Regions from separate parts of the Alkalihalobacillus sp. MEB130 genome, predicted to be linked through region 2. Evidence: riboswitches for the same ligand, from Rfam matches in the RefSeq annotation. Region 2 holds a riboswitch; each other region holds the start of a gene.
The links. Region 2 has a riboswitch for S-adenosylmethionine ahead of N0O92_RS07320 (methionine biosynthesis PLP-dependent protein). Riboswitches for the same ligand answer to the same signal wherever they lie in the genome.

Region 1 (8,015 bases), on a different contig from region 2:
GACAAGTCTTAAGCATTTTTCGCACTGATTTAAATACGATTCATGCATCTCCACAATATCTGTTCCGCAATCAGTACATTTTTTCGGTTCGATCTTTCTGAAGTATTCAGGTGTAGGTGTCATTTTAAATCCCTCCAAATATTTTGTTACTCATATTGTATTATAACAGAGGTCGTAATGCAACTCTGTTTTATAATAAAGTTTAATTTATTTTGCCTATTTTCTAAAAATACAACGAGTTTGTTTTATAACAACAAAGAAAGCTAGTTGCAGTAAAACAACTAACTTTCTATATTATTCGATGCTGCTTTTCATCCATTGTATTTCTGATTGATGTGTAATACCTTCATCTTTTGGTGTCTCAACAATAAAAGGGATGCTTTTTAATTTTTTAGAGGCAAGTAAGTGTTGTAATTGCTCTTTTTTAATATGACCAGATAGTAGGTTTGCATGTCGATCTTTTCGTGATAAGAATGGATATTTTGAATTATTGAAATGGATTGCTTTTAAATGAGGGAGGTAATCTAACTCTTCACCTTTTTCTTCGAGTTCATTCCAGTTATCACCTGTATAGATCCCACTTGCATATGCGTGACATGTATCCAAACAAAACCCAATTTTGTTCGGATTATCTGTTAAGCTGCGAACTTGGCTTAGTTCTTCAAAAGTGATTCCCATGTCTGAACCTGCTCCGGCATTATTCTCGATAAGAAGTAGGGCCGCCATTGTAGCGGATAAGGACGCGGTTTAACATCTCGATCATTTTTTGTAACCTTCTAAAACATCCAGTGATTTTGTTGTCCCAAAATGAACAACAACTCCGATCGAACCACATGCTTCAGCAATCTCTAAATCATTTACTAGCGATGTAATAATTTGCTTCTCTAAGTCTTTCGTTTCGGGAATAAGCCTAGTCGGATAAGGAGAATGAATGATGGATTGTATGTTATGCTTAGTTAATGTAGATCTAACTATTATTAGAATGTACAAATCAATTCATTCATAACTAGGAGGCATCAACGAAATGAAAATCAATCCTTTTTGCCGTAATTCACGTGAAGTTGAAACAATCACACTAGGGATGGGCTGATTCTGGGGTCCTGATGCTCGGTTCGGGCATTTTCCTGGTGTCATTCGGACACGCGTTGGCTACGCTGGAGGTACAACTGCCAATGCGACCTATCGACAAATGGGTGATCATACAGAAACAATTCAAATTGATTATGATCCAAATATTCTAACGTTGGAACAGATATTAGATGTCTTTTGGAGAAACCATCGATCGCGAAATGCCAATGGTTATGGAGGCAGACAGTATATGTCATTGTTGCTTTATCATAATGAAAGTCAAAAAAAGCAAGCGTATTTTATGAATGAAGAATGTTCAAAGAAAAGTCATATTGAAATTCAAACAGAGATTAAACCTTTCGAAACCTTTTACCTAGCTGAAGCTAAACATCAAAAATATTACTTGAAACGCTACAAATCAGCATATCAAACGCTGTTAACTCTTTTTTCTTCCCATGATGCCTTTTTACACTCAACATTGGCTGCTCGATTAAATGGTTTTGTTCGTGAGTTTGGAACATTAGCTCATGTAAGGCAAGAAATAGACGATTGGGGTCTGTCAGATGAGGAGACTGAGTTACTAAAAGTAACGTTTACAAAATTAAAATGGTAGTGGCCATTTAAGTTCAAAATAAAAACCATTTGCTCTTAAGAAAAAGGCAAATGGTTTTTATGCTGCGTTTTGAGTAACTGTTTTTCTGAAATACCATTTCAAAAAAGGCGGAACAAAGATAATGATAATTAGGATGCGAATAAGCTGAAACGCACTAACAATCGCTGGATCTGCCCCGACTATGGATGCTGTTAATACCATTTCAATCAAACCACCCGGAGCTAAACTTAAAATCGCTGTTGCTAAGTCTAATGAAGTTGTTTGAGCTAAAATTACCCCTAATACAAATGATACGACAATCAAACTAATTGACACACCAAAATAAACGATGCTAAATTTTCCACCCATCTTCAGATCTGAAAATGAAATATTCTTACCTAGGCCTATTCCCACTGCTACTTGAGCCATAAGTAAGAAAAATGGATGAACGCTCGATAATTCAACCACACTCATATTTAGTAGAGCCGTTACAGCAAGTGGACCTATAACAACTCCGGCAGGAATCTTATTGCGACATAAAATCCCCGCTATCACTGGAAGAATGAACCATAAATAACGATAGTCCCATCCACCTAGTGAGAAATCTGTTGTAGAAGTCGCAACAGAAGGAGTCACAATCTGAGAAAAGTAAAAGATAATCGCCGCAGGGACAATAAAAAGAACCGTTATTAAACGGACTGTTTGAAAAATGACAACAAGTGAGGATTTTGCATTAAGTGATTCACTAGCAATAACCATTTCGGTTAACCCACCAGGAATCGACCCAAAAACGCTAGTAATCTTATCAACATCAATCCATTTTGTAATATATGAACTTATAAAAATACTCGTTGCAATTAAAAGAATGGTTAGAAAAAGAAAAGCAAATAAATAAGGGCCAATCATCGTGAAAGTTTCAATGGTGAAATATAACCCAAAATATATACCAAGAATTATTAATCCACTATTTTTAATAAAACTTGGCCAGTGGGCTTGCCTTTTTGTAAAGCCTTGCCAAAGCATGACAGCCGTCAATGAACCTAATACCCAAGGCAATGGAAGGTTAGCTATATTAAACAAATATCCACCCAACAATCCAAGAATCACTGTTTCCATCAAACGTAAAAAATCTCCAGTCTTCATGTCAAAACCCCTTTTTCAAGGATATACAAATTATACCATAACATGATCCATTTCGGTTGACGAAATAACTCAGTATTTCAAATATGAGCTAAGTGCTCAAAATCGTACGTTAGAATTGCTTCTTCAAAAATTGTTCGATACAATAAAACTTGGCAAAAAAATGAAGCAGGAAGAAGGAATTGGAAATGATTAATCGTACTGTACTTGTAAAATTTGGAGAAACAACCACACAAGAGCAACTGCAGGAAGTTGTTGACCAATTTAAAGGTTTAAAGCAACACTTAACAGGAATTGTGGATTTACAAGCGGGCCTTAACTTTGCTGAGAAAAGCAAAGAATATCAAGTTGTACTAACTGTTCGTTTTGAAGACAGAGCAGCACTTGATGCGTATGTTGAAAACGAAGAACACCAAAAAGTAGCTGCTTTTATTCGTGAAGTAGGAAGAGTAGACAGCATTGGTGTAGATTTCGAACTTTAATATGAGCTATGAGCCAACCGGTTAGTTGGCTCTATTTTTTTGGATAAATGTACTAACTGAATTTTCTGAATTGTTATGGTATACTTAGATTATCGAAGAAAGGAGGGCTCGATGGACAAGAAACATGCTTTCTTACAAATAGCACTCATTTTTATTTTTTGTGTACATTACTATCATCAATTGAATAAAGAGGAAACACTTATATCAGTACATAATAACAAGCTTTTTTTAGAAGAAGATTTTTTGATAGCGGTTACATCTTATAATATACAGTATGGGAAGGGACAAGATAATAGAGTAGATATTAATAGAACAATCGAAACCCTTCAATCTTTAGATTCGGATATTATCAGTTTACAAGAAGTTGAAAGGAATAGCTTGCGATCCAATTTCATTGACCAAGTGAATGTGATTGCGAAAGAACTTAACATGAACGCCTATTTTTCTCCTTCCTTAGCCTATCCTGGCCTTTACTATGGGAATGCTATCTTAACTACGTTTCCTATTATAAACGAACAAACACTCACATTTTCGAACCGTATAGAAACGAGAACAGCGATCTTTGTAGAGCTTCAAATATCGGACACTCATACCATTCATATCATCAACACCCATTTAGGACTAAACAGAGAAGAGCGCTCAAGAGCTATTGAAGAAATCAATAATAAAATAAAAACGATTGATGGGCCAATTGTTTTAACGGGAGATTTAAATTCCGTACCGAGTCAACAAGAATATCACATTTGGAATGACCGATTAATCAAAAGCAATAAAGGCATACCTTTTCAAACGTATTATAGTGAAGATTGGCAAATTGACTATATTTTCCATAGCTCTGATTTTGCCGTAGATGAAGTAAGTGTGGTTAAAAGTGATGCTTCAGATCACTTTCCAGTAACAGCAAGAATGCTATTATATCAGTGATTTCATTGTTTTACTTAATCTACTATTAAGATACTGGAACAAATTGTTAGTTATTGGTGGTAAACTAAAAGAAAACAAGATTGAACGTCTTTAGGAGGGACCTACTTGGAAACGAAGAAACCAAAATTATCGATGACGGGTGCAATTGTACTTTTAAGTTTTTGTATAGTGTATGCTTCCTTGAATATATCAAGTGCTATTAGAGAATCTTCTAGGAATCATGTAAACACTGGTTTCTATGATTATGAAATAGGCAGGTTTAATGATAATTTCGAAGAACTGATAAAAACACTACAAGAAAACACCGAATAGAAAAAGTTGGGTTTATGATCTCCTGCGAAGGTTTAGCAAGATGCTAATAATTTAGCGCATTGGGAAGAGAAAACAACGCCAAGAAAGTAAATGGCCCCTTAGATACCTCCATGATTTCATGTGTATTTTGTTGAAAAAATCGAATTTTTAAAAAAGTACTTGAATTTCAGATAAGGAATTGTTATTATTAATAACAATTACATGATTAAAAAAAATAATTAAATAGCGATAAACTTCTTATTCAGAGTGGTAGAGGGACCAGGCCCTATGACACCCGGCAACCATTAAGTCGATTTTAGACTTAAACGGTGCTAATTCCTGCAAAGGTTTTAACCTTTGAAAGATGAGAGGATGGATAAAATCATTTTAACCTCTCTTTTCATACAAAGAGAGGTTTTTTGATGAATAGAAGGCTTATCGCTCAAAGGAGCGAGCAAATTATGGAAAGAGCAGTGTTTGGAGCAAGTGAATTTTTTAGTAAAAAACCTTTTTATACAGTTATTCGTGGGATTGAAAATGTTCATGTTGGACAATTAAAAGGGGCAAACATAGATATTGTAGAGATTTGGTTTGATCCGTGGAAAGTATCTTATACAGAAATAGTAGATTTGTTTTTTGATTTACATGACCCAACAACAAGACAAGACCAATCACTAAAAAATCAATCATGTATTTTCTTCACCACTGTTACTCAATTAACAGCAGCTAAACAAAAGAAAAATGAAATAAAACAGATAATAAAAAAGGATGTCGTTACCGAGATTACTCCAATATGTGAACATCTGATTGACTTGAAACAGATGAAAGAAATTTCTTACTAATATTGGAGTCGGTTTGTTTTTTTATAATATTTTTCTACTTTATTCGACTTCTACATAGATTCGTTTTATAATAAGCTTACCTATATGTACTCTTTGTTGGTAATCTATTCTGGAGTTGGTAAATGGTGTCGGAACAAATTGACAAAGCTCATCTTAGAAATTACGTTCAACGGCTGATATGTAAAAAAAATGCTTTGTTTGAACAATTGAATAATGAGAAACTTATTGAGATAAAACAAATCAATCTAGGTGAAGTTAAAGGGATTGATTTAATCATAAAAGAGATGATAAAAGAGTTTGATCTGTCTGAAGATGATTTTGAGGGTCTATAGACTATTTAAAAGTACATACTGATCTATGTTAACAAGAAACCAAGGTGAGATTCACCTTGGTTCTTGTTTTTTACTGTTATGACTAATGTTGCTCTTGAGCAAGTTGCTGATTTCTGATTTTCCTTTTCTTTTTATAGCTACGATATTCAATTAAACAGATTGTGCCAAACAATATTGACGCAAGGATATGAATGAACATATTAGATTGCATGAAATTGTTAACTATTTGATAAATTGAGTACAAAGCTAATAACCCACTAAAAATGATTAAGAATGGTTGCGTTCGTTTCATGTTATCACCTATTTAGTATAAATTTATTTTTTGAGTAAGCGCTTTCCTTAATTTTACCTGAGATGAATAAAAAAGAAAAGCTTTTATCAAATAATTCTAATAAGAAAAAGAAACAATCGTTTTCATAGTCATTTCTTCCTGATTGTGGTAATGTAATTGAAAAGTATTCAACAATAGGATGGTGTTACTTTACGATGAAACAACTAACAAGCATTGAAGAGATGAATCAGTTTGTACAACAATCAGGAAAACACTTACTTTTTAAACATAGTACAACCTGTCCAATAAGCGCAAAAGCTCATGAAGAATTTCAGGCTTATGTGAAAGAGACAAACATATCGGCAGCCATTGTGTTAGTAATTGAAGATCGACCAATTTCTAATCAAATTGCAGAACAGTTTGGAATTAAGCACGAATCACCTCAAATTTTCTTACTTGAAGATGGAAAGGTTCGTTGGAATACGTCACATTGGAAAATAACAACACAAGCAATTAAGGAGGCAGTTGCTGAATGAGTAAACAAGTAATTGTCTATTCAACGGATGGCTGTGTCGAGTGTACCTATGTGAAAAAAATGCTAAAGGATGAAGGCATTGATTTTGAAGTAAGAGATGTTATGGCTAGTGAGGAATATCAAAAAGAAGTGGAGAAATTTGGTTTTATGGGTGTTCCCGTTACAGTAGTAGGCGATCAAGCTGTAAAAGGGTTCTCGCCGGAACTGAATGAGCTTATTGCTAGCGTAAAAAAGTAAAAAAGTTGGGAGTTGTCAAAGTGACAGCTCCCTTGTTATCTAGATGGGGGAGGTAGTCCAATGTTCGGTAACACTATGATAAGAAAAGCAAATAATGGTGACATTGTTGACATACAAAAATTAGCGAAAGAAACATGGAACCATACATATGAAGGACTCATTCCAATTGATGTACAAAACAAGTTTATTGAAAGTGCTTATTCAGATGAAAGAATGGAGCTGAGAATAAAGAAATCTTTATTTCTTGTTGCAACCATGAACAAGGAAGTGATTGGCTTTGCCAACTTTTTCTCAAATGAGCTAGAAGCAACTTTAGGTGCTATGTATATTTGCCCGAGTAAACAAGGAAAGGGAGTTGGAAGCCAACTCCTAACTACCGGTATGAAAGAACTTAACAATATAGAAAATATTTATGTTGAAGTAGAAAAAGGTAATGAAGTGGGTGAGGCTTTTTATGAAGCAAGAGGCTTTCGTTTGATAGATGAATACGTCGAAGATTTTTATGGACACATGCTTCAAACGAAACGGTTGGTGTTAAAAGTATAAAACTTACCATTATGAAATAAAGGTAAGTTTTAATGTGTTTAACGTTAGTAACTTGAGGTAGAGTTATAAATGTCTTACGTTGGTGTTGAAAAGAGGTTGATTTCCAAATTAATGACAGCAGACTACGGAGTCGATTTTTCAAGCAAAAGAGCCCTGCTTTCATTAATTTGGCTTAAATGAAATGCTTTTAATAAAGAAATAACAACCGAGTAGTTAATTTTTAAATACATGTTGTCCAATGACAACCGTTGTTTCTCTTGTATCTAGCCATCGGTTTGTAGCAATGTCTGGGTTATAAAAGAACAAAGAGTCTTCGGTTATATTTCTCATATCAGATATTGCCGCTGCTACTGCCTCAATCGATTCCTCATCCGCTGGTTTGTTCACTTGACCATTGGAAACGGGTTGAAATTGTCTTGGTTCATATATGACTTCTTCTATCGTATCTGGAAATTCTGAGCTTTCTACCCTGTTTAACACAACATCCGCTACTGCCACTTTTCCTTCAAATGGTTCTGTTTGAGCTTCAGCTCGTACAATTCTTGCTAATAAATCTAATTCGTTTTCTGAAAGAACAAGCTCGTCAGTATAGGTTTCGTTACTATAGGCTTCTACCGAATTGGATTCGGAAGTAGGATTGCTTTTATGTAAGTTGATTTCCTGTCCAACAAGAATGAGATCAAGATTTGTAACCTGTGGGTTAGCCCTTGCTATTTCTTCTAATGTCAAACCGTTTTGGTGTGCGATTTTGGTCA
Region 2 (8,015 bases):
TCATAAATAAGAACTGATGATTTCATTGTCAGTTCTTTTTTTCTTTAATAGTTCTCGTTTGTTTTTTTTTGAAATCTTTAATGAAAAGTTATGATTTAAGGTGGAAAAGTGAAGTTTGTTTCATTATAGTAAGAAGTGATTATAGCTTTAATTACCATTATTGAGGTGAAAAGGGAATGGCAGAAAATAACCAGCAAGCAGAACAATTAGATGTGCTTGCATCGACACAAAGTGTCATTAAACAAGCTTTGGACAAGCTTGGCTATCCAGAAGAAATGTATGAATTAATGAAAGAGCCAATTCGTATGTTAACGGTTCGAATACCGGTTCGAATGGATGATGGATCAACGAGAATTTTTACAGGTTATAGAGCTCAGCACAATGACTCTGTTGGTCCTACAAAAGGCGGAGTAAGGTTCCACCCAAATGTGACTGAAAAAGAGGTGAAAGCTCTCTCAATATGGATGAGCTTAAAAGCTGGTATAGTAGACCTTCCTTATGGTGGTGGGAAAGGAGGGATCGTATGTGACCCTCGTGAGATGTCTTTTCGAGAATTGGAACGTGTGAGTCGTGGTTATGTAAGGGCAATCAGTCAAATTGTCGGTCCAACTAAGGATATTCCGGCACCTGATGTTTTTACGAACTCTCAAATCATGGCTTGGATGTTAGATGAATATAGTAGAATTCGTGAGTTTGATTCTCCTGGCTTTATTACAGGGAAACCTCTTGTTCTCGGTGGTTCGCACGGAAGAGAGTCCGCAACAGCAAAAGGGGTTACGATTTGTATCCGTGAAGCTGCAAAGAAAAAAGGAATTGATCTTGATGGAGCGCGAGTAGTGATCCAAGGGTTTGGAAACGCAGGTAGCTTCTTAGCGAAATTTATGCATGATGCAGGCGCTTTAGTCGTGGGGATCTCAGACGCTTATGGGGGACTCTATGATCCAGAAGGATTAGATATTGATTATTTATTAGACCGTCGTGATAGTTTTGGTACGGTTACGAAATTGTTTAGAGAAACGATTTCAAACGAAGAGCTATTGGAATTAGATTGCGATATTCTTGTACCGGCTGCCATAGAAAATCAAATTACAGAGCGAAATGCTCATAATATTAAAGCTTCGATTGTAGTAGAAGCGGCAAATGGGCCAACAAGTATGACGGCAACTAGAATATTAAGCGAACGTGATATCCTTCTTGTTCCAGATGTACTTGCCAGTGCTGGTGGAGTGACGGTTTCTTACTTTGAGTGGGTCCAAAATAACCAGGGCTATTATTGGACGGAGGAAGAAGTAGAAGGGAAACTGGAGAATGTAATGGTCGGTTCTTTTGAAAATATTTATAATTTAGCAAGAACCCGTAAAGTCGATATGCGTTTAGCGGCGTATATGGTCGGTGTGAGAAAGATGGCTGAAGCTTCTAGATTTAGAGGTTGGGTGTAAGGAAAGAGTGGAAGGGAAACTGAAGAACATGGAACCTAACGTACATGAATTTGTTAGGCCAACAGGTGGAATGTAGATTTCTTTCGTTTCCCCTCTTTGATTTAGAAAAGAAGGTGAACATGTGAGGAAAGAAGAAGTTGTGATTGTAGGTGGTGGACCTTGTGGACTTGCAGCTGCTATAGCTTGCATGGATCAAGGGTTAAGTCCGCTTGTTATTGAAAAAGACAATGTTGTAAGTGCGATTCATCGTTACCCAACACACCAAACGTTTTTTAGTACGAGTGAAAAATTGGAAATAGGTGGGGTTCCTTTCGTTATAGAAGAAAGAAAACCAAAGAGAAACCAAGCCCTGGTCTATTATCGTGAAGTTGTAAAGCGAAAGAAAATTCGGGTTCAAGCCTATGAGCAAGTAACAACCGTGCAAAAGCAACTAGAAGGTTCATTTTACATATCAACAACGAAGGCTGAATATGTAGCTGATCATGTTATTATTGCTACAGGGTATTATGATTCCCCTAACTTGATGGGTGTCGCTGGAGAGGGCCAAAGTCATGTACTTCATTATTTTAAAGAGGCACACCCCTATTTCGATATGGATGTAGTGGTTATTGGTGGAAAAAACTCAGCGGTCGATGCGGTACTAGAGCTCGAAAAAGCGGGTGCTCGTGTTACGAATTTATATCGGGGAGGGGAATACTCTAGCAGTGTCAAACCTTGGATTTTACCAGAATTTGATTCTCTTGTTCGTCATGAGAAAATAAAAATGGAATTTAACGCTGAAGTGTTAGAAATAACAGAAAATGAAGTTGTTTATCGAGTTGGTGAAGAAGTTAAAAAAGCTTCAGCTCATTTTGTGTTTGCCATGACAGGATATCATCCTGATCACTCATTTCTAAGGAAAATGGGTGTGCTTGTTGACTCTACAAGCGGCCGTCCTATGTTTGATCCTGAGACGATGGAAACGAATGTAAAAGGACTTTATATTGCGGGGGTTATTGCTGCTGGGAATAATGCAAATGAAATTTTCATAGAAAATGGCAGGTTTCATGGTCAACAAATAGCGAGTTCTATTAAAAACAGCTAATAACAAAAAGTCTGACGCCTAACGTACATGTTAGGGTCAGACTTTTTTATAGGGAAAAACATAATTGCTTACTTGTAGAACAGTTCTTGGATCTTAGCATGGCTTGATGATTTCTCTAAAACAGCCATTAACTTAAGTCGTGCTTTTTGGCCATTTAAACCGTTTGTGAAGATAACCCCGATTTCTTTTAATGTCCGACCTCCGCCTTCATAAGCATACGTGTCTTGAACAACTCCGTTAAAGCAACGTGATACAAGTACAACTGGAATCTCTTGTTCAATAAGACTTTTTAATGCGGGCATAATAATAGGAGGGACATTTCCTTGTCCGAAAGCTTCAATAACTAATCCATCAATTTTTGTTGTAGCAATTGCTTCAACAATCGTTTCGTCCATACCCGCATATACTTTTAATAACGCAACTTTCTTTGTCAATTGATCAACTGGGTGGCAGTCGCGTTTCGTTAATGTGTGATGGAAAAATACTCCTCGCTTTGTCACAATCCCAATAGGACCATATTGGGGACTTTGGAAGGTAGCGATGTTACTCGAATGCGTTTTTGTCACATTTTTTGCTGTGTGAATCTCATCATTGAGTACAACCAATACCCCTTTTCCTTTAGCATCTTCGCTAGCGGCTACTTTAACAGCTGCAATTAGATTATGGGGGCCGTCTGCTCCAAGCTCATTGCTTGATCTCATCGCGCCTGTAAGGATAACTGGGGTGTCCCAATCAAGGATTAAATCTAATAAATAAGCCGTTTCCTCTAGAGTATCGGTTCCGTGAGTAACTACAATTCCATCTAATTGATCTTCTTGTGCGCGTTCTTTTAAACGTTTTGCTAAGTTGACCATTAAGCTAGGAGTCATATGCGGTGATGGTATATTTAAATAATCATCGACAATAACAGACGCAATGGTTGATAGCGATTCAATAGTGGAATATAATGGATTTATTAAGTTTGGTTGAACAGCTCCATGTTCATTTTCTTGCATGGCAATGGTTCCGCCGGTATGTAAAACGAGAATTTTTTTCAAAGAATTCACCCCACTGTCTAACATAATTATTTTATATTATCATATAAGCTTAAGTTTGAGTAATAAATTGTAAAGCAGAGGAAAGGATTGGCAAATTGTTTGCACTAGTGACAGCAGCAGTCGCACCGGGGATGGCATTATTATCTTATTTTTATTTGCGGAACCACTATAGCACGAACGCCGTTTCGCTTGTTTTTAGAACATTTTTAATAGGTGTTTTGCTTGTTTTTCCAGTTATGGTATTGCAGTATGCATTCACGGCAGAAGGATATTTAACACATCCGGTTGCTAAAGCTTTTATTCTATATGGATTTGTGGAAGAGTTTTTTAAATGGTTGCTTCTTTGGTTATTTGCGTATCAACATGCTACATTTGCGAGACGCTATGATGGTATTGTCTATGGGGTTTCTTTATCCTTAGGTTTTGCCACATTAGAGAATGTCATTTATTTAATAGCAAATGGATTAGAGACAGCTTTCGGACGTGCGTTATTACCTGTATCTAGTCATGCTCTTTACGGAGTAATCATGGGGTATTATATGGGTAGGGCGAAAGTAGAAGTAGAAAAACGGCGACAACATTTGACGATGTCATTATTGTTGCCAATTCTTTTACATGGAGTATATGATTTTATTTTGTTGTTTTTCGGAATGTATTTTTTAATTGGGCTAATTCCGTTTATGTTTTTTCTATGGTGGGTAGCGTTAAAAAAGGTGAAACGAGCTCATCAATTAGATTGGTAAATGATGCGTTTTGGAAATTTAATTTAGTAAAGGTGTGATAAGCATGGCAGAACAACGTTATCGAATTGTGATTCGTTGTCCCGTATGTAGTGAAAAATATATTCTTCGTGGAAGAAGAAATGAAAAAGGTGAGTATGAAACAGGATTCAAACGTTGCATATGTGGCAACGAAGAAAATTTAAATGTGGATGCTACATTAGAGTAATAGTTGATAGGAGCGTTGCAATGAATGGATTTAGCTTCGCTTTGCTGTCTTGTGTGAAAAATTACTCTTGCAAAAGTATGAAATTTGGTGTAATTTTGACTATATGAAAAATATGAATAATTCATTTTCTTATCAAGAGAGACGGAGGGACTGGCCCGACGATGTCTCAGCAACCAGCCGAGTCGGTCAGGTGCTAAATCCATCAAGTCATAGACTTGAAAGATAAGAAGAGGCGATTGAAACGACAACCACCTTCTTCTTATCATGTAGAAGGTGGTTTTTCTCTATATTTAATAGAATTTTGGAGGGTATAAAATGAACCGTGAGAAACTAGAAACGTTATTAGTACAAATTGGAAACCGTTCCGATGATCCATCTGGGACGATTAATACACCTGTGTATTTTTCAACTGCCTATAGGCACACGGGAATTGGTGAATCAACAGGATATGATTATGCAAGAACAGGGAACCCAACGAGAGAGGTTGTAGAAAAAGCAATTGCAGCACTTGAAGAAGGGGACAGAGGCTTTGCGTGTAGTTCTGGAATGGCGGCCATTCAAACCGTGCTTTCTCTTTTTGAACAAGGGGATGAAATTTTAGCATCTCAAGATCTGTACGGAGGGACATACCGATTATTTGAACAAGGGTGGAATCGCTGGGGGCTAACTTTTTCTTTTGAAGACCCACGTAATTTAGAGCTATTTGAAAGTCGAATTACGGATAAAACGAAAGCATTATTTATTGAGACACCTACCAATCCGTTGATGCAAGAAGCTTCCGTGCCTGACCTTGCAAAAATAGCGAAGAAACATGGGTTACTTTTGATTGTTGATAACACGTTCTATACACCACTTTTGCAACAACCATTAGTGGATGGGGCAGATATTGTTATACATAGCGCTTCAAAATATCTAGGTGGTCATAATGATGTCATTGCTGGGCTAATCGCAGCAAAAGGACAAGAGTTGTGTGAACGAATTGGTTATTACCACAATGGTATTGGTGCAATTCTGTCCGCTTTTGATTCTTATCAATTAATTAGAGGAATGAAAACTCTTGCTCTTCGTATGGATAAACATGAAGAAAACGCTAAAGCAATTGTTCGTTATTTAGAGAAACAAGAAGGCGTTACGGACGTCCTTTATCCAGGAAAAGGTGGAATGATCTCATTTCGTATTTTGAAAGAGGAATGGGTGAATCCATTTTTACAACAATTGAAATTGGTCTCATTTGCTGAAAGCTTAGGTGGGGTTGAGAGCTTAATGACGTACCCAGCTACACAAACTCATATGGATATACCTGAAGACATTCGAATTGCCAATGGGGTGTGTAACCGTTTGTTGCGTTTTTCTGTTGGGATTGAGCGTGCAAAAGATTTAATTGAAGACCTTGATCAGGCGTTCCGCTATGTGGAAGAGAGGAAAAGTGAATGAGTTTTTTAGATAGATTAGCATCAAGAGTATTAATTGGGGACGGAGCTATGGGAACATTGCTTTATGAACAAGGTGTAGATCAATGCTTTGAAGAAGTCAATATAACGACACCGGAGAAAATTTTACACGCTCACAAAAGCTATGTAGAAGCGGGAGCCGATGTTCTACAAACAAATACGTATGCAGCAAACAGACTAAAGCTAGAGAAATATGGATTAGAAAAACAAGTTGCTTCCATAAATCGTGCTGGTGTTCAATTAGCCAAAGAAGCAGGTGGAAAACAGGCATTTGTGTTAGGAACTGTTGGAGGGATCAGACGTTTTCAACTAGAAGAGTGGTCTCTTGAAGAAATAGAATGTGCTTTTCAGGAACAAATGCATGAGCTTTTATCTGAAGGAATGGATGGTTTACTTTTAGAAACGTTTTATGATTTGGAAGAAGCAAAAATGGCAGTATCTGTTGCGCGGAAATTAACGGAATTACCAATTGTTGTAAACTTGTCACTTGGAGAAATAGGTGTGATGAACGGGGGGATAGCGGTCTCTCAAGCTTTTAATCAATTAACAGCATTAGGGGCTAACGTAGTCGGACTAAACTGTCGTACAGGTCCGTTTCATATGCTGCAATCTTTTGAGACAATTCCGTTGCAAAAGGATGCTTTTCTATCAGCATACCCAAATGCAAGTTTACCGGATTATCGTGATGGGCGCTTCTTTTATCAATCAAATGCAGACTATTTCCAAGATATGGGTATTAAGTTTATTCAGCAAGGTGTCCGTTTATTAGGAGGGTGTTGTGGAACAACGCCAGAACATATTAAGGCTTTTGCTAAAGTTAGAGAAATAACGGAACCAATTAAGACTAAAACTATTCGCCCTTCTGTTAGTTTTACTCGTGAGTCCATTGTCGTTCCTAGAAAAGACAAGCCTCTCCCGGATATCGTTAAGGAGCGCAAGTCTGTTATTGTGGAATTAGACCCGCCTAAAAAGTTGAGTACAAAGAGATTTATGCAAGGAGCACATGCTCTGCAAGAGGTCGGTGTTGATGCTATTACTATGGCAGATAATTCGTTAGCTTCTCCGCGAGTTGATAATTTAGCACTTGGTGCAATGATTAAAGAACAAGTAGGGGCAAGGCCACTCGTTCATGTTACTTGTCGTGATCGAAATTTAATTGGGCTTCAATCTCATTTAATGGGTCTTCATGCGTTAGGGATTGACGACGTATTAGCTATAACAGGCGATCCAACAAAAATAGGCGATTTTCCAGGTGCGACTTCTGTCTATGACGTTAGTTCTTTTCAACTCATATCTTTTCTGAAACAGTTGAATGAAGGGATATCATTTTCTGGGAAAGAACTTGGACAAAAAGCGAACTTTTCAGTAGGGGCAGCCTTCAATCCGAACGTCAGACATTTGGATAAGGCCGTAAAACGGATGGAAAAGAAAATTGAAAGTGGCGCAGATTATTTTATGACACAACCGATCTATAGTATAGATCAAATTGAATCATTAGCAAATGAAACAAAACATATACAGGAGCCGATTTATATTGGGATCATGCCATTGACAGGGACGCGAAATGCAGAGTTTCTCCATAATGAAGTTCCTGGGATTAAATTAACAGATGACATTCGTGCAACAATGGCCGCTTGTGGTGAAGATAAAGAAGCGTCTACAGAAGAAGGAATTAAGATTGCCAAATCATTAATTGATGCAGCTCTTCAGTATTTTAATGGAATTTATTTAATTACTCCGTTTATGCGTTATGAGATGACAGTTGAGTTAACAAAATATATTGAAGCGAAAAAACCGGTCACTCAAGGAGTCAATAAGTAAAAGAAGAATGCGGGAAGTAGAAAGGAAGAACATATGGCTAAGTCTTTATTTGAACAACAGCTAGAAAAGAAGATTCTAATCCTAGATGGCGCAATGGGGACAATGTTGCAACAAGCTAATTTAACAGCAGAGGATTTTGGTGGAGAAGAGTTTGAGGGGTGTAATGAATATTTAAATGAAACAGCGCCACATGTCATTGAAGACATTCATCGAGCTTATTTAGAAGCAGGTGCGG
Region 3 (8,015 bases), on a different contig from region 2:
GGACCGGCTTCTTTTATTCGATCATTTATAGAATTAAATTTTTGAAAGTTTTTCTTGAAGTTCTCTGCAAGTTCTTTAGCTTTAGCATCATATGCCTTTTTATCCTGCCATGTCTCTCGTGGTTGTAGAACATGGTCTGGTACCCCTGGGCAATGAGCGGGACTATGGAGGCCAAAGATGCTATCTGTGATTGTTTCGGTAGAGCTCAATTCACCAGTCAATGCAGCTTGCACCATAGCGCGCGTATATTTTAATTTCATCCGTTCTCCGACCCCGTACTCACCGCCAGACCAGCCTGTGTTTACAAGGTATACATCTACATTATGTTGATCAATTTTATCGCCTAGCATTTCAGCATAACGAATCGCTGGTAATGGCAGGAAAGGAGCACCAAAGCATGTGGAGAAGGTCGCTTCAGGTGAAGTGATGCCTCGTTCTGTTCCAGCTAATTTGCTTGTGTAACCTGATAAAAAATGGTACATTGCTTGCTCTTTTGTTAATTTACTAATAGGAGGTAGGACACCGAACGCATCTGCTGTTAAGAAGATAATTGTATTAGGGTGACCTGCCACACTTGGAACAAGAGCATTGGGGATTGATTCAAGTGGATAAGCGGCTCTTGTGTTTTCGGTTAAAGACGTGTCATCGTAATCTGCTTTTCCAGTATGAGGGTGAACAACTACATTCTCAAGGACGGCTCCAAATCGAATGGCATCCCAAATTTGGGGCTCTTTTTCTTCAGATAAATGAATGCACTTAGCATAGCAACCACCTTCAATATTAAATACTCCATTATTAGACCATCCGTGTTCATCATCACCTATTAATGAACGGTGAGGGTCAGCAGATAAGGTGGTTTTTCCTGTTCCTGATAGACCGAAAAACAGTGCAACGTCTCCTTCATTTCCTGTATTAGCTGAACAATGCATAGATAATACATCTTGTTCAGGTAAAAGAAAGTTCATAATTGAGAAAATGGATTTTTTCATCTCACCCGCATATTCTGTACCACCAATTAACACAACGCGTTCTTCGAAAGAAATAAGAACAAAGGCTTCTGAGTTTGTGCCATCTAAGATCGGGTCAGCCTTAAAAGTTGGTGCTGAAATAACGGTGAATGCATCGTGTCCTGATGATTGGATTGGTTCCTGTTCTTCAGTAGGGCGAATAAATAGCTGTCTCGCAAAAACTTGATGCCATGCAAATTCGTTAATTACTTTTAAAGGAATTTGGTACTTCTGATCAGCACCGGCATATCCATCGGAGACAAACAATTCATCTTGCAAGCTTAAGTGCTCCATCACTTTGTGGTACAAAGAAGTGAAAACACATTTCTCAATTGGCTGATTAACAGTTCCCCATTCGATTACATTTTCGACACTAGGTTCTTTGACAATGAATTTGTCTTTAGGGGAACGGCCTGTGTAAGCACCTGTTTCAACAGTGAGTGCACCTGTAGACGATAATTTTCCTTCACCGCGCATAATTGATTTCTCAATCAAGGACGAAATAGGTAAATTAACGTGTACGTGATCTAAAGTTATTAATTTAGCTAATTCGGATTGTAGACTAATTGTGTTCATTGTCGCAAAACCCTTTCTATATGTTTTTAATTACCATTTACTACTAAACTTGTTTATTAGTATAACACATTAACTTTAATAGTCTATACTATTAATGATTTTTTTCAATTGTGATACATTTTCTTGAAAATGTGTCTTTTCTTTTATGGAATAGACAAGTTGAAAAGGTTCCTAAACAAAATTGGGCGGCATAGGATATAGGTAAAAGAGAAAAAGGAGGCGTTCTGCTTGCAAGAAGTTTCCATGATGGACCTGGCTACGGTTTCAGCAGTCGTAGCAGCACTTGTAACGGTGATTGGCAATGCATTTGGGGTTGAAAAGCAGTACCGTGCCCTTTTAGCAATTGGGATAGCGGGGATACTTTGGTTTATCCCAAGAGAGTGGGGAGAGCAAGTCCTTATGGCGCTAATAATTGGCTTAACGGCAAGTGGGGTATATAGCCAAGTGAAACCTCGAGATAATGAAAATGAATTGATGCGAATGCAATTAAGAGAGGAATTTCGGAGAGAACAGGAAATAGAAAGAGAACAAGAAGATAGACGACAGCGACTGACGCAGAATGAAGAACGTCAAGATAGACAAGAAAGAAGAGATGATACTCCTTATTAGAAAGGGGCTATGCGGGCACTGAGGGGCGTGTGCCTTTTCGGTGTCCTTTTCTGATTTGCTGCTTTTTATGAAATAGGGGTTGATTGTTATGTTCTTGCTAGCATAGTATTTGCTTATTGGAGCACAATAAAAACAAATAAAAAAGTTGAAAAGGTAGCTCTTCTAGGTGTTGCCCTAATTATAGATAGGTCGTATATGTTGACAGTATACAAGCATGTGCGATATGATATGCGTCGAACGGATACTCTTATCCTGAGTAGGCGGAGGGACAGGCCCGAAGAAGCCCAGCAACCAACACTCTAAAGCCATGAGTGAAAAGGTGCTAACCTGCAAGACATGATGTCTTGGACGATAAGAGGCTAAAGGTAAACACTCAACCCTTTTCCTCTATTTTGGAAAGGGTTTTTTTATCGTTTATACGTCTTTACAGGTAGGTATTTCCCATTCGGTGGGGGCATGAGTGCCGTCTCAAAGAAAAACACATGCTAAGGACAGCAGTGTTTAAAGGAGGAAATTAATAATGGCAGAAGTAAGAAGTAGACGTTTGTTTACGTCAGAATCAGTAACAGAAGGGCATCCAGACAAAATTTGTGATCAAATTTCTGATGCGATCCTTGATGCGATTTTAACAAATGATCCGAATGCACGTGTCGCTTGCGAAACATCCGTTACGACTGGATTAGTGTTAGTAGCGGGTGAAATTACAACGAGTACATATGTCGATATCCCCAAAATTGTTCGTGAAACAATCAAAGGAATTGGCTATACCCGAGCAAAGTACGGCTTTGATTATGAAACATGCGCGGTTCTAACATCGATTGATGAGCAGTCTGCTGATATTGCTCAAGGTGTAGATAAAGCACTAGAAGCTCGTGAAGGTCAAATGACAGATGAAGAAATTGAAGCAATTGGTGCGGGAGATCAAGGGTTAATGTTTGGGTATGCGAACAATGAAACGAAGGAATTAATGCCTCTTCCTATATCATTAAGCCACAAAATCGCTCGTCGTTTAACAGAAGTTCGAAAAGATGAAATCCTTCCTTACCTTCGTCCGGATGGGAAAACACAAGTAACTGTGGAATATGATGAAAATGGAAAACCAGCACGTATTGATACGATTGTTATTTCTACTCAACATCATCCAGAAGTTACACTTGAACAAATTCAACGTAACCTAAAAGAATACGTTATTAACCCGGTCGTTCCACAAGAATTAATTGATGAGGAAACGAAATACTTTATCAATCCAACAGGACGTTTCGTCATCGGTGGTCCTCAAGGTGACGCTGGTTTAACTGGACGTAAGATCATCGTTGATACATACGGTGGTTACGCGCGTCACGGTGGAGGAGCTTTCTCCGGAAAAGACGCAACAAAAGTAGATCGTTCTGGAGCATATGCAGCTCGTTATGTTGCTAAAAATATCGTTGCTGCTGGTCTAGCTGATAAATGTGAAGTTCAACTTGCTTATGCGATTGGAGTGGCTCAACCTGTTTCCATTTCTATTGATACATTTGGGACAGGGAAAGTGTCAGAGGAAGCATTAGTTACGCTCGTTCGTAATAACTTCGATCTTCGCCCAGCAGGAATTATTAAAATGCTTGATTTGCGTCGTCCGATCTACAAGCAAACAGCGGCATATGGACATTTTGGTCGTACAGACGTAGAACTACCTTGGGAACAAACAGATAAAGTAGCTGCTTTGAAAGAGCAAGCAGGAATATAATAAATGCTTAGAGATCGACTCCTTGTGAGGCGATCTTTTTCTTTTTTGCTTGTTTTTGATGATGGTAGTTGGTGGGATTCTTAAATTAAGTGGAATCGCCAAAGTTCAGGAAGCAAAGGGGATTATGGTTCCCGAAAAGAGAGGACCCGCGATAGTTCAGGAAGCAAAGGGGATTATGGTTCCCGAAACGAGAGGAACCACCAAAGTTTCAGGAAGCAAAAGGGATTATGATTCCCGAAAAGAGAGGAACTGCGAAAGTTCAGGAAGCAAAAGGGATTATGGTTCCCGAAACGAGAGGAACCACGAAAGTTCAGGAAGCAAAAGGGATTATGGTTCCCGAAAAGAGAGGAACCGCGAAAGTTCTGGAAGCAAAAGGGATTATGGTTCCCGAAAAGAGAGGAACCGCGATAGTTCAGGAAGCAAAAGGGAAGTTGATTCCCGAAAAGAGAGGACTCGCGAAAGTTCAGGAAGCAAAAGGGATTATGATTCCCGAAACGAGAGAAACCACCAAAGTTTTAGGAAGCAAAAGGGATTATGATTCCCGAAACGAGAGGAACCGCGAAAGTTCAGGAAGCAAAAGGGATTATGGTTCCCGAAACGAGAGGAACCACCAAAGTTTTAGGAAGCAAAAGGGATTATGATTCCCAAAACGAGAGGACTTGCGAAAGTTCAGGAAGCAAAAGGGATTATGGTTCCCAAAACAAAACGAACCACCAAAGTTCAGGAAGCAAAAGGGATTATGGTTCCTGAAACAAAACGAACCACCAAAGTTCAGGAAACAAAAGGGAAGATGCTACCCGAAACAAGAGAACTCCACCCCCAAAAAAAAACCAAACCCTCATTCTACACAAAAGAGCGTAATCGTAGTATTTCTTACAGTGATTTTGGTCAAAATGAAGGGTGAGGGGGGTGACGAAAATGGCACAAGATGTATTATGTGAAGTTAATAACTGTGTATACTGGGCTCATGGTAACCAGTGTGAAGCTGACAGAATTTATGTTGTAAGTCATACCGGTAAAGAAGCTGAAAAACAAGAGGAAACAGATTGCAAAACATTTGAACCACAACATTAATCGATTAGATGAAAAGAGCGATGGCCTTCGCTCTTTTCATTTTTTATTATTGATAATAATAATCAATCTTATTCACTTAAATCAAATTCATTTGTTTTTTTCTTCCTGTAGGACGATTTTGTAATGTTGACCTTTTTCAACATATTCACGCCGAATACGAGCCATATCAATAAGATCTTCTTCCACGAGTTCACGCACTACTTTAGCAGGTCTACCAAAAGCTAATGAATTCGGGGGGATCTTTTTTCCTGGAGGAACGAGACTTCCAGCGCCAATAAACGCACCTTCGCCTATTTCTGCGCCATCTAACACAATGGAGCCCATCCCGATTAGAGCATTTTTTCGAATCGTACAACTATGGAGCATAACCTGATGGCCAACTGTGACATCGTCTTCAATAATTAAAGGATATTTTGGGCTTTGATGGAGCATAGACTGATCTTGAATGTTTACCCTATTTCCGATGCGGGTAGGGGAGACATCGCCGCGGATTACCGTTTGGAACCAGATGCTTGTTTCCTCACCAACGGTTACATCACCTGTAATGGTCACGCCATCTGCAATAAAAGCACTTTCAGAAATTGTCGGAAATTTGTCTTGATATCGATAAATCATTAGCTCACATCCTTTTCGTTTTATAAAAAAATCGCTATACTTATTTTAACGTATAAACGAAAGGTCATGGTCCTTTTTTCAAATATCGTCGAGGAGGAGTGCATTATGTGGAAATGGGAAGTGGCAGACCCAAGAGGGGTTATCGTAATGGTTCACGGTGCAGGAGAGCATCATGGACGATATTTATGGCTTGCTAAAAAATGGAACGAACATGGATTTGATGTGATTATGGGCGATCTTCCAGGCCAGGGGAAAACAAGAGGAAAACGTGGACATATCCAATCATTTAACCAATACCTGGATTCAGTGGAGGAATGGTTGGATGAGGCTAGATTAAAGGGGGTTCCAATATTCTTGCTCGGCCATAGCATGGGGGGACTTGTGGTTATCAGAACGCTGATGGAACGAAGTACAGCTATGATTGAAGGAATTCTCTTATCCTCGCCGTGCTTAGGTTTAAGTGAACCACCAGCCAAGACAAAGGAATTTGCGACGAAAATCCTTCATCGGATTGCGCCTTCTTTCAGTCAAAATGCAGGAATTCGTTCTGAGTTAGCAACAAGAAATGAAGCGATTCGAGAAGAGTATATAAAAGATGAGCTTCGTGTAACGAAAGTATCTGCTAGGTGGTATCAAGAATTATCAAAAGCGATGAGATTGGCTCATCGGTATCCAGAAAAGTTCCCTAATTTACCGCTACTCGTTCTACAATCAGGTGAAGATTATATTGTAAATAAATATGATGTACGACAATGGTTTGACCAGCTGTCTTTATCAGAAAAATATTATAAAGAGTGGGAAGGCTTTTATCATGAAGTGTTTAATGAGCCTGAGCGCGACAACGTTTTCCGCCATGCTATTGGTTTTGTCAATTTGTTAACACCTTGAGCAATAAGGAGGTTCTTGATTGTGTGAACCCAATGATTGTGCTAAGGTTTTAGAAGGAAAATTGACAGGAGGAATCTCGGTTGACTGCACCAACAAAACCTATCCCGTTACTTATGAACATCTACAAAGAGGTTATTCCAACGGTTCATAAATACTTTGATCCCTGGATTGAAAAAGCTTCTGCTATCCCTGATCCTGAGCTGCGATCGCAAGCACTTGATGCACTGAAAAAGAAGAAATTTCATTGTGAAGGCGGCGGTGTTTACGGTTTAGTAGCTAAGGATCGCTTTGATGATTTGTTGCAATTTATCATCGCGTATCAAATTGCTTGTGATTATTTAGATAACTTATGTGACCAAAGTCCATCACTTGATCCCAATGATTTTCGTTCGCTACATCAGTCTTTATTAGATGCCTTAACACCAGGTGCGACGTTAAAGAACTATTATCAATACCGCCAAGAGCAAAATGATGGAGGATATTTACATTCCATTGTGAAAACATGCCAAGATATTCTCTCGACTTTTCCTTCTTTTGAAAAAGTCCAAGCTGGCATGCTAGAGTTAAGCGGCTATTATGGGGATTTACAAGTACATAAGCATGTTATTAAAGAAGAGCGAATTCCTCGTTTGGAAAAATGGTTTGATGAACATCGCCATAAAGTTCCGAAAATGACGTGGTATGAGTTTTCTGCTTGTGCAGGATCAACTTTAGGCATTTATACGCTTGCTACGTATGCAACGAAACCTGATTTAACCGAAGAAACAGCAACAGTATTAAAAGAAGGATATTACCCTTGGCTCCAAGGTGTACATATACTGTTAGATTATTTTATTGATCAAGAAGAGGACATCGCTGATGATGAGTTAAATTTTCTTTTTTATTATAAAGATGAGAAAGAGATGATTGAACGGTTTCGTCTCTTTGTGACGAAAGCAGAAGAGTACATTGCTAAATTACCAGACCCGAAGTTCCATCGAATGATTATTCGGGGCGTGATTGCCATCTATATTTCGGATGAAAAGGTCCAAAAAGACAAAGAGCTGAAAAAGAAATCAAAGAAAATGGTTAAAATGGGCGGGTTACCAACCTTTTTGTTTTTATTAAATAGCTGGATGTATAGAAGAGAGCGTTAACGGCATCATCGCTCCTTTTGTCATGAATAAAAAACAGGTCTGATTCCTTAATTGTAAGGATCAGACCTGTTCGCTTTCTGCTACCGTTTCAGGTGCTTCTTGATATCCGTCTATTATGATGTCTAACTTACCGGTATCAGGACAGATGACAAGTCCATGAACAGTGACGTCTTTTGGAAGCAGTGGGTGGTTTGTGATCATATGGACACTATTTTTTACATTGTCCTCTACTTTGTCAAAGCCGGTTAAAAATCCTTGAATGTCAACTCCAGAAAACTCAAGCATTTCGATTGTCTCTCGATTAACGCCTCGGTCTTGCGCTTTCTCTAAAATGCTTGCTGGAGTTAACCCTATCATGCCGCAGCCATGATGCCCGACAACCAT

Region 1: it holds a riboswitch for S-adenosylmethionine, as region 2 does, so the genes downstream of both, N0O92_RS13535 (peptide-methionine (S)-S-oxide reductase) here and N0O92_RS07320 (methionine biosynthesis PLP-dependent protein) in region 2, are expected to answer to the same signal.
Region 3: it holds a riboswitch for S-adenosylmethionine, as region 2 does, so the genes downstream of both, metK (methionine adenosyltransferase) here and N0O92_RS07320 (methionine biosynthesis PLP-dependent protein) in region 2, are expected to answer to the same signal.

The regions. Positions count from the first base shown of each region.
Region 1 covers NZ_JAOANA010000012.1:104,228-112,242, reverse strand. Annotated here, with positions in the region: gene yhfH (protein YhfH) at 1-123, opposite strand, end outside; gene N0O92_RS13570 (TIM barrel protein) at 295-726, opposite strand; gene N0O92_RS13565 (hypothetical protein) at 760-990, opposite strand; partial or broken gene N0O92_RS13560 (peptide-methionine (S)-S-oxide reductase MsrA) at 1,103-1,681, shown strand; gene N0O92_RS13555 (AbrB family transcriptional regulator) at 1,739-2,803, opposite strand; gene N0O92_RS13550 (Dabb family protein) at 2,989-3,282, shown strand; gene N0O92_RS13545 (endonuclease/exonuclease/phosphatase family protein) at 3,394-4,206, shown strand; gene N0O92_RS13540 (hypothetical protein) at 4,312-4,518, shown strand; SAM riboswitch class I at 4,753-4,868, shown strand; gene N0O92_RS13535 (peptide-methionine (S)-S-oxide reductase) at 4,959-5,339, shown strand; gene N0O92_RS13530 (hypothetical protein) at 5,462-5,671, shown strand; gene N0O92_RS13525 (hypothetical protein) at 5,754-5,963, opposite strand; gene ytxJ (bacillithiol system redox-active protein YtxJ) at 6,158-6,478, shown strand; gene N0O92_RS13515 (glutaredoxin family protein) at 6,475-6,714, shown strand; gene N0O92_RS13510 (GNAT family N-acetyltransferase) at 6,775-7,260, shown strand; gene N0O92_RS13505 (cell wall hydrolase) at 7,474-8,015, opposite strand, start outside.
Region 2 covers NZ_JAOANA010000005.1:152,081-160,095, reverse strand. Annotated here, with positions in the region: gene N0O92_RS07350 (genetic competence negative regulator) at 1-10, shown strand, start outside; gene N0O92_RS07345 (Glu/Leu/Phe/Val family dehydrogenase) at 177-1,439, shown strand; gene N0O92_RS07340 (YpdA family putative bacillithiol disulfide reductase) at 1,561-2,523, shown strand; gene N0O92_RS07335 (asparaginase) at 2,592-3,560, opposite strand; gene prsW (glutamic-type intramembrane protease PrsW) at 3,656-4,303, shown strand; gene N0O92_RS07325 (hypothetical protein) at 4,347-4,508, shown strand; SAM riboswitch class I at 4,635-4,737, shown strand; gene N0O92_RS07320 (methionine biosynthesis PLP-dependent protein) at 4,824-5,942, shown strand; gene N0O92_RS07315 (bifunctional homocysteine S-methyltransferase/methylenetetrahydrofolate reductase) at 5,939-7,780, shown strand; gene metH (methionine synthase) at 7,814-8,015, shown strand, end outside.
Region 3 covers NZ_JAOANA010000003.1:9,011-17,025, forward strand. Annotated here, with positions in the region: gene pckA (phosphoenolpyruvate carboxykinase (ATP)) at 1-1,583, opposite strand, end outside; gene N0O92_RS03650 (hypothetical protein) at 1,812-2,192, shown strand; SAM riboswitch class I at 2,437-2,550, shown strand; gene metK (methionine adenosyltransferase) at 2,713-3,918, shown strand; gene N0O92_RS03660 (hypothetical protein) at 3,977-4,456, shown strand; gene N0O92_RS03665 (hypothetical protein) at 4,607-4,822, shown strand; gene N0O92_RS03670 (DUF1540 domain-containing protein) at 4,837-4,992, shown strand; gene N0O92_RS03675 (gamma carbonic anhydrase) at 5,080-5,607, opposite strand; gene N0O92_RS03680 (alpha/beta hydrolase) at 5,713-6,495, shown strand; gene N0O92_RS03685 (tetraprenyl-beta-curcumene synthase family protein) at 6,576-7,631, shown strand; gene N0O92_RS03690 (beta-class carbonic anhydrase) at 7,692-8,015, opposite strand, start outside.